Regions from separate parts of the Erwinia sp. genome, predicted to be linked through region 2. Evidence: predicted binding sites of a transcription regulator. Region 2 holds the regulator's gene; the other holds the start of a gene.
What was found. Region 2 encodes PurR, which represses purine synthesis genes. Its sites were predicted from a motif close to CANGCAAACGTTTGCNTG; they were not measured.
Positions count from the first base shown of each region.

Region 1: a site for PurR is predicted at 1,232-1,249, ahead of RTK32_RS13865 (NCS2 family permease). Genes of this name have one in related genera too.

Region 1 covers NZ_DALZCD010000167.1:4,694-9,325, reverse strand. The annotation lists partial or broken gene RTK32_RS13875 (MFS transporter) at 1-308, shown strand, start outside; gene yieH (6-phosphogluconate phosphatase) at 459-1,124, opposite strand; gene RTK32_RS13865 (NCS2 family permease) at 1,331-2,644, shown strand; gene RTK32_RS13860 (4'-phosphopantetheinyl transferase superfamily protein) at 2,681-3,412, opposite strand; gene RTK32_RS13855 (biotin/lipoyl-binding protein) at 3,849-4,403, shown strand.
Region 2 covers NZ_DALZCD010000048.1:15,266-19,897, forward strand. The annotation lists gene cfa (cyclopropane fatty acyl phospholipid synthase) at 1-733, opposite strand, end outside; gene punC (purine nucleoside transporter PunC) at 1,029-2,216, opposite strand; gene punR (DNA-binding transcriptional activator PunR) at 2,330-3,238, shown strand; gene purR (HTH-type transcriptional repressor PurR) at 3,268-4,293, opposite strand.

The DNA of each region.
Region 1 (4,632 bases), on a different contig from region 2:
CCACGGTGATGCTATTTACCGGCGCAGTGATGGGGATGTTCGTTAACGGCATGATTGGTGGCTACGGCGCACTGATTTCTGATACCTATCCCGTGCAGGTTCGTGCGACGGCGCAGAATGTTTTATTTAATTTGGGGCGGGGTGTTGGCGGTTTTGGCCCACTGGTTATCGGGCTGCTGGCGATGCAGTTCTCCTTTACGGCGGCGATCACGCTATTGGCTCTGATCTATCTGCTGGATATTTTTGCCACGCTGTTTTTACTGCCTAAGACGCAGGGCAGTGAGGATTCGCTGGGCGCGATCGGCTAATCGGGCAAGGGAACGACCGGTACCATGCCGGGCGCACGTGCAAAATAGCGGCTGTTTTCTGGCGTGGCTGACTTACCGATACGGGAAGCCAGCAAAAACCGCCGGGTTCAACAGCCCGGCCGGGATTACCCGGCTTTACAGGCTCAGGCTTTATCGGCGGGTTAGCTGCCAGCCTTTCTGCCGCCACAGCTCGGGCAACTGCGCCATATCCTCAAAAGACGTGACCAGCGGATGATCCAGCGGCTTATTGTGGGCATCCGCGCAGTAGTAGAACACCGGGATGCCCGCCGCGATGCCAGCTTTGGCGCCCGCTTCGGAATCATCTACAAGGATGCACTGCTCCAGCGGGATGCCCATCTGTTCTGCCGCATACGCCATCAGCGCCGGATCGGGCTTCCAGCGTGAAATTGTATAGCCGCTGTACAACCGGTCATCAAAATAGTCGAGCATGCCGGTCAGCCCCAGTGAATGCTGCATTTTCGGTACGGTGCCATTCGAGACCACGCACATGGGCACGTTAATCTGCTCCAACAGAGCTTTTGCACCCGCAACAGGTTGTAGCTGTTCCTCAAAAAGGCGTGCTACTTCCTGGCGGTAAGCCGGTTCCAGCTCTTCGACGCTGGCACTGAGATCGTAAGCGGCGGTTACATCGGCAATAATGTCATAGAGCTTTACACCCTTATACTTTTCAAACATTTCCTGCAGGGATAGCCCGACACCATAGCGTGCAAACGTATTGACGTAAGCCTGGGTACAGAGCAGCTCGCTATCCACCAGCGTGCCGTCACAGTCAAAAAAGATACAGCTAACAGACATGGGTTCATCCTTAACGAAGGGGCGTGCTTTTACTTTACCCGCCGAAAGGGAAAACGCGACCGGAAAGATGAAATTTCCGTTAACGGCAGTGAACGCAGGGTTAACCAGGCGCAATCGGTTGCGAAAAAACCCTGATGCCGTCTGGCAAATTAAAATTTATCGTTTAGGATAGCCGACGATAACTTTTCTCCGTTTTGGAATCTTATATGAACAACTCAGGTCTACTGCAGCGGATCTTCAAACTACAGGAACACGGCACGACGGTGCGAACGGAAGTGATTGCCGGTTTTACCACCTTCCTGACCATGGTCTATATCGTTTTCGTGAATCCGCAGATCCTCGGCGTAGCCGGCATGAATACGCAAGCGGTATTCGTGACGACCTGCCTGATCGCCGCCGGAGGCAGTATTCTGATGGGGCTTGTCGCCAACCTGCCGGTAGCGCTCGCCCCCGCCATGGGCCTGAATGCCTTTTTTGCTTTTGTCGTGGTCGGCGCGATGGGTGTTTCCTGGCAGACCGGCATGGGCGCTATCTTCTGGGGTGCCGTAGGGCTGCTGCTGCTGACCATTTTCCGGGTGCGCTACTGGATGATTTCCAATATTCCGGTCAGCCTGCGCGTGGGCATTACCGCCGGTATCGGCCTGTTTATCGCGATGATTGGTCTGAAGAATGCCGGTATCGTGGTGGCGAACAAAGAGACGCTGGTGGCCGTAGGGGATTTAACCTCGCATAGCGTGCTGCTTGGGGCTTTAGGCTTCTTTATTATCGCCGTGCTGGCCTCGCGCAATATTCATATTGCGGTGCTGGTTTCTATTGTGGTTACCACGCTGATCGGTCTGGCACTGGGTGACGTGAAGTTCAACGGCGTGTTTTCTATGCCTGCGGGGATGACGTCCATTCTGGGCGAGGTCGACCTTAAAGGTTCGCTGAATATCGGCATGGCGGGGATTATCTTCTCCTTTATGCTGGTAAACCTGTTTGACTCTTCCGGCACGCTGATTGGCGTGACGGACAAAGCCGGGCTGACCGACGAAAAAGGCACGTTTCCACGCATGAAACAGGCGCTTTACGTTGACAGTATCAGTTCGGTTGCAGGCGCTTATATCGGCACCTCTTCCGTTACCGCCTATATTGAAAGCTCTTCCGGCGTTTCTATTGGTGGACGCACCGGGCTGGTGGCCGTTGTGACAGGCTTGCTGTTCCTGCTGGTGATGTTCCTGTCGCCGCTGGCGGGCATGGTGCCTGCTTATGCCGCGGCTGGCGCGCTGATTTATGTGGGCGTGCTGATGACTTCCAGCCTGGCGCGCGTGAAGTGGGACGATCTGACCGAGGCGGTTCCGGCCTTTGTCACCACCGTAATGATGCCTTTCAGTTTTTCCATTACCGAGGGTATTGCGCTGGGCTTTATTTCTTACTGCGTGATGAAACTGGGCACCGGCCGCTGGCGCGAAATTTCGCCGTGCGTCATCGTGGTGGCCATCCTGTTCGTGTTAAAAATCGTCTTTATCGACGCGCACTGATCTGAACGGGCCGCTGGCCCGTTTTTTTTGGCTGGGCTAAAGCGTCATGGCTTTTCCCGGCGGCAGGCTGACCAGTCGGAGCGCTCGCGACCCTGTCGTGTGCCCACCTGCCGGGACAGTCTGCAACCCTTTCCAGCCCGCATCGTCCACTTCCCACAGCGAGAGCCGGTCACAACCATGAGAATGGGCGCAGGACCAGATAATCAGCGGTTCCACATCGGAAAAGGCTTCTATTTGCGGCTGCAGAAGCGAACGTAATCGTCCGGCAGCAGGATGTAGCCTTAACGACTCTTTTTCCGGGTTATCGGTTAGTTTCAGTATGCTTTGACGTATCGTCCAGAGCTGGGTTGCTGCCTCGTCCGGATCGGTTTGTGCCTGAACCCAGGCCTTTTCAGCCGGCGAAATTTCACGCGAATACTGTTCCAGTGCCTGTCGGCTGTGCGCGCGCACTATCTCCATGTCTAACCCGACACCGCCATCCTCCCCGGCCAGCAGGACGCCAACAATATTGCTCGCATAGGCGATGCTAAAATCGGGCAGCTGTGGATCGGCAAAGTGGGGACGCCCGTTTGGTGACAGCCGAATTTCAGGCAGTGGCGCAATACCATAAAGGTGCAGCAGCATTTCCGCCAGCAGCATGCGGGCCGTCAGGAAGCGCGTTTGCCGTCTTTCCGGCAATTTTCTGGCGCTCTCTATTGTCTGTTGAGAAAGTTGGCGCTGCGGGGGAGAAATATCTGTCAGGATCCAGCGTGCAAAATGGCTGCCCATCTGTCGCTCCGTGAAAAAAGAGTGAACGCTCTTTATTATTGTAAGAAATTTACTGGCAAATGACAGATAATTTTAGCCATTTCCCACTAAAGCAGGATAAATATTAACGGTGGAAAGACCGAGTTCGAGAATGAATTTTATTAATTTTTAATGTATTTATTAGTCTGTTTTAATTTGAATGCTTCCCTGTAATATTACTTTGTCCGAGCTGGAAGAGATCACACCTTACTCTTAATAATAGTGTAAGGTGTCAATAAATCTGAAAAGCTATTTTTAATTATAAATTGAAGTTGATCCCTGGAAGGGGAATAGTGTAACTTTCTCTGCCACTCATGGGTGATGGATTTTATTAATTATTAATAATGTTAGGGAAAACAAACCGTTATTTTGCAGGGAAGCGGTTCAATATTTGCAGACGAAATGGTTGGGGAAAGCTTTGCTAACCTCCGCCTGTCCGGCCTGGGCCGTCGCTCTGGCGTCGATACTGTTTTTTACTCTGCTACTGACCTTTATCCTTTACGGCACGTTCACGATTAACGTTAACGGTGAAATCATCTCATTACCGCACGCTATCACCCTGTTTGCACCACAGCAGGGGATTATTACTAAAGCCTGGGCTGAAAATGGCCAGCGCGTAAAAAAGGGCGATCGCCTTTATCAAATTGATGTCAGTCGCATTAGCTCAACCGGTAATGTCAGCGCGCGTTCAGTCGAAGCGATTAATCAGCAGATTACGCTATCGGAAACGATTATTTCCCGGCTTCAAAACAAAGCGATCGCGCTAAAGAATTTGCAGCATCAGTTGGAACAGTACCGTGTAGCCCATCAAAAATCACAGAAGCTGATTTATGATGCCGCAAAGGGCCTGAAGGAAATGCGGAAAAGCATGACGAATTACGGTGACTATTTATGTAAGGGACTCATTAGCAAAGAGCAGTTTGCGAACCAGCGCTACTTTTTTATCAGCAGCAGAACGCCTGGCAAAGCCTGAACACCCAGGCAATCCAGGCGTCTTTGCAAATCAGTAAGCTGGAAAGCGAATCGATCACCAAAGGCATTGAGCATGATAACCAGATTTCGCAGTATCAGGCGCAGCGATCTGATGCGTCAGCTCGCAGAAGGAGATGCCAGCGGCACACTGTTGATCCTCGCCCCAGTGAGGGCAAAATCGAAAATATGAGCGTGACGGAAGGGCTGATGGTGGGCGCTGGCGACAGTCT
Region 2 (4,632 bases):
TTTTTGGCCCGACGTGTTCGAACATTCCAACCGATACGATGCGATCGAACTGTTGGTCAAGATCGCGGTAGTCCTGAAGCAGAATGGTAACGTCCAGTCCTTCACAGCGTTGCTGCGCCAGCTTCTGCTGCTCGGCGGAAATAGTGACGCCCGATACTTTAACGCCGTAATACCGAGCCGCATAGGCCGCTAATCCACCCCAGCCGCAGCCAATATCCAGCAGCGACATGCCGGGCTCCAGCTGCAGCTTTTCGCAAATCATTTTTAATTTAGCTTGCTGAGCCTGCTCCAGCGTGTCCGCTTCTTTCCAATAGCCGCAGGAATACTGCATATAAGGATCGAGCATCAGCGTAAAAAGATCGTTGCCGAGGTCGTAGTGCTCCTTGCCGACAATCCAGGCACGCTTGCGCGATTGCAGATTAGTGAGGCGGGCGGCGGCAATGCGCAGCGTATCTTTAAAGTGATGGGGCAGTTGCTGATCCAGTTTGGCCAGCAGCACGCGATGAAAAAACATATCCAGCCGCTCGCACTCCCACCAGCCGTCCATGTAGCTTTCGCCCAGACCCAGCGATCCTTCCTGCATCACGCGCTTAAAAAAGTCGGGCTGGGTTACCTGAATATCCCAGGGGCGGGTGCCGTTGATTTCAACATCGGCCTGGCGCAACATTTCCTGGGTGATTCGATACCACTGATTCTCCTCCAGGCTCACTTCTTCTATACACGATGAACTCATAGCTTCTCCATCACCCTTCGTGATTGAAACCTGAGAAAAAGAGTAGTCAATTTCTACAGGGTTTGAGAACACGCACGCTTGACCGCGCGCCTGATATCCGGCGTTACAGAGGATTGAACTGAAACCTACAGAGTGGGAGGATGTTTGCCACAAAAGAGAACACCCGGACAACCCTGTCAGGACTCAAAAGTGATGCAAAGTTGTTATTATTTATTGCCTGAAAATGAGTATATGCTCACCTCAGGCAATATTCAACGCCTTATCGTTAGGACGCTAACTAAATAGATTCAGGCAGTTAACGACGGCTTTGCGCGTGGGTCAGGGGAGCGTTGGCGACCTTCGCCCGTTGCAAAACGTAGCCAATAAGCGTCAGGAAAATCGTACTAAGCATCACCAGCGACGTGGTGGCGAGAGGGTTGGCGATAAAGCCGGAAACAATCATGCTGGCCACAAAGCAGAGGCCAAGCTGCAGCATATTTTGCAGAGCGGCCGCTTTACCGCTGGCCTGCGGAAAAGGCAGCAGCGCGTTTGACACCACAATAGGGTAGATAGCCCCGTTGGCCAGCGCCATCCCACAAAACGGCAACAGCAGTGCCCACGTTGAAGGCGTCTCTACCTGTGCAGCAATGAAAAAAGCCCCCACGCTGAGCGCATACAGCGCCAGCAGCCACGGCAGCAGCGAAGCGCCTTCGGTTTGCTTCAGCAGTGAACGGCAGCCGTAACCCCCTGCGAGAAAGGCCAGCGTCTGCGGCACATAGCTAAGGCCAATATCACCCGGGGACATGCCCAGTTCCGCCAGAATGAACGGCGAACCGGTCAGCCAGGCGAAAAAGCTGGCGGAGCAGGCCGCATAAATCAGCACGTTACCGCTCCAGACAGGCGACTTCAGCAGGGTAAAGAAACCAACTTTCGCTTCTTGCTGATGAGCTTTAGGGGCAGGCGCCGGAAGAAACAGCGTGGCGATCAGCAGGATCACGGCCAGCAGCAGCAGCGCGACAAAAATTGACCGCCAGGCAAAGTGATTCAGCAACCATGCACCCAGCAGCGGGGCCAGTGCTGGCGACAGCGCCACCAGCGGCATAATCGTGGCAAACACGCGGTTAGCCTGCGCGCCGGAATAGCGATCGATCACTAGCGCCTGCCAGCTGACAGCGGCGGCACAAATGCCCACCGCCTGCAAAAAGCGCAGCGTCAGCAGCATGGTCGTAGATTCCGCCCACCACATGGCTCCACAGCTGACGGCGAACAGCCCCAGCCCCATTAACAGCACCGGTTTGCGGCCGATGCGATCGGAAAGAGGGCCCCAGAACAGCTGCGCGCTGGCAAAACCTGCCAGGAACACACTCAAACTGGCGCCGATCACGCCCGCTTCGGTTTGCAAATCCTGCTGCATGGCGGTAAAGGCTGGCAGATACATATCGGTGGCAAGAAAACCCGCAACGCTAAGCAGCGCGAGGTAAAGTAAAAATCCTTTCGAAGGCATGAGAGTTCGCTCTTTTTATCAGGTGAATAGCGGACGGCAGTGTAAAAGAGTGCAGTAGCGGTTGTGAAACGCTAATATTTGCGTCTTGCGTTCAAAAAATTTGCAGGCAGATTATGTGGTCAGAACACTCACTTGAGGTGATTGATGCGGTGGCCAGAACGGGCAGCTTTACTGCCGCCGCCGTGGAGCTGCATCGCGTCCCCTCCGCCATTAGTTATACCGTGCGTCAGCTGGAAGAGTGGCTGGCGGTGCCGCTATTCGAGCGGCGCCACCGGGACGTCGTGCTGACGGCAGCAGGCGAGCTGTTTATTCAGGAAGGACGGAGTGTTATCAAAAAAATGCTTGCCACGCGCCGTCAGTGCCAGCAGGTCGCCAACGGCTGGCGCGGCCAGCTGAATATCGCTGTCGACCGCATCGTTAAAACGGCGAGGACGCGCCAGCTGGTGGTGGATTTTTACCGGCACTTTCCGGATATGGAGCTGCATCTCTCGCCCGAGGTGTTTAACGGCGTATGGGACGCTCTGGCCGATGGTCGGGTAGATGTGGCGATAGGCGCAACGCAGGCCATCCCGGTCGGTGGACGTTTCGCTTTCCGCAACATGGGCATGCTGAACTGGCGCTGCGTGGTCAGGGCCGATCATCCGCTTGCGCAACACAGGGAAAAGGTCAGCGAGGAGGCCATCCGCGAATGGCCTTCGCTGGTGCTGGAAGACACCTCGCGTGCGCTGCCGAAAAGAACCACCTGGACTCTGGATAATCAGCGGCGACTGGTTGCGCCGGACTGGGAGAGCGCGTTTGATTGCCTGCTGGCCGGGCTGTGCGTGGGGATGGTGCCGGGGCATCTTGCGCAACCGCTGCTACAAAATGGGTCGCTGTGTGAACTAAAGTTGGATCCGCCTTTTCCGGACAGCCCCTGTTGCGTCAGCTGGTCTGAACAACAGGCATCACCCGCACTGCTCTGGCTACTGGATTATTTAGGTGAGACAGAAACGCTGAACAGCGAATGGCTGCGGGAGGGGTAAAAGCGGGCGGCTGGCTGCCGCCCGCAAGCTTAACGACGATAGTCGAGGAAGGGGCCGTCCGCTACGGAACGGCGCTCAATCAGCGTCGGATGCACTTCAATCGTCTGCGGCTCCTCGCGTTTGCTGGTAATGCGATCGAGCAGCATATTGAACGCTGTGGCACCCAGGCGCTCTTTTGGCTGGTGGACGGTCGTCAGCGCAGGCGTAAAATAGCGCGAGTTGCGCACGTTATCATACCCGATCACTGAAATATCCTGCGGCACGCGCAGGCCCATTTCATCCGCTGCGCAAATAGCGCCCATCGCCATTACATCACCGCCACAGAACACCGCGGTAGGACGCTGTTTTTGTGCCAGCAGCTGCTGCATAGCGCGATAGCCTGACTCCGGCTCGAAATCGCCCTGAACCAGCCACTCTTCGCGCAGCGTGATCCCCGCTTCCGTCAGCGCCTTCAGGAACCCGGCATGACGGCCGCCGCCGGTATTGCGCTCCATATGGCCCGGGATCACACCAATATCACGATGACCGCGATCGATAAGATAGCGTCCCGCCAGATAACCGCCTTCAAAAGCGTTATCGAGAATGGTGTCGGTAAAATCGCCGCGCGACTCGCCCCAGTCCATAACGACCATGGGGATGTTACGGTGGTCTTCCAACATTTTGATCAGCTCATCCGGGTATTCGGCGCACATAACCAGCAGACCGTCGACACGCTTTTGCGCCATCATCGACAGATAGGCCTGCTGCTTTTGCAGCTCGTTATGCGCGTTGCCCAAAATCAGCGTATAGCCTTTGGCAAAACAGCTGTGTTCAACCGCCTCAATAATTTCGGCGAAATAGGGCGCTTCGCTGGACGTCGCGAGCAGGCCAATGGTTTTGGTATTATTGACCTTCAGGCTGCGGGCCACGGCGCTGGGCGAATAATGCAGCGCTTTGATCGCTGCCCAGACGGCTTCCCGCGTCTCTTCGGCGACGAAGCGGGTTTTATTAATGACGTGGGACACCGTAGTGGTGGAAACACCGGCGCGTTTGGCCACATCTTTTATAGTTGCCATGGAAAAAGACTCCTGCGCTGTTCAGTAAGTGACTGAAAAGCGGTTTGTTAAACGATTGCCTGGAATGATGATAATCCTGGTATAAGTTGCGCATAATTTGTTGCGGAATGGTTACATCAGGAGGGAATCAGGGTAGCGGAACAGGCCTGAGAAGGACGTCATGCCGACGGAAGAGCCTGTTGCGCAACAAACCGTGGATTCTAACAAGTGCAGACGCAAAAAACGAGCCTTTTAAAGCAGCAGGCAAATATTTTGCGCAAATCTTTCAGGATAGCGGCCCGGCTCGCCTGAGAGCGAACCGGGCAGGCAGGGTTTAACGGATAGTTTTCGGCGTCATAA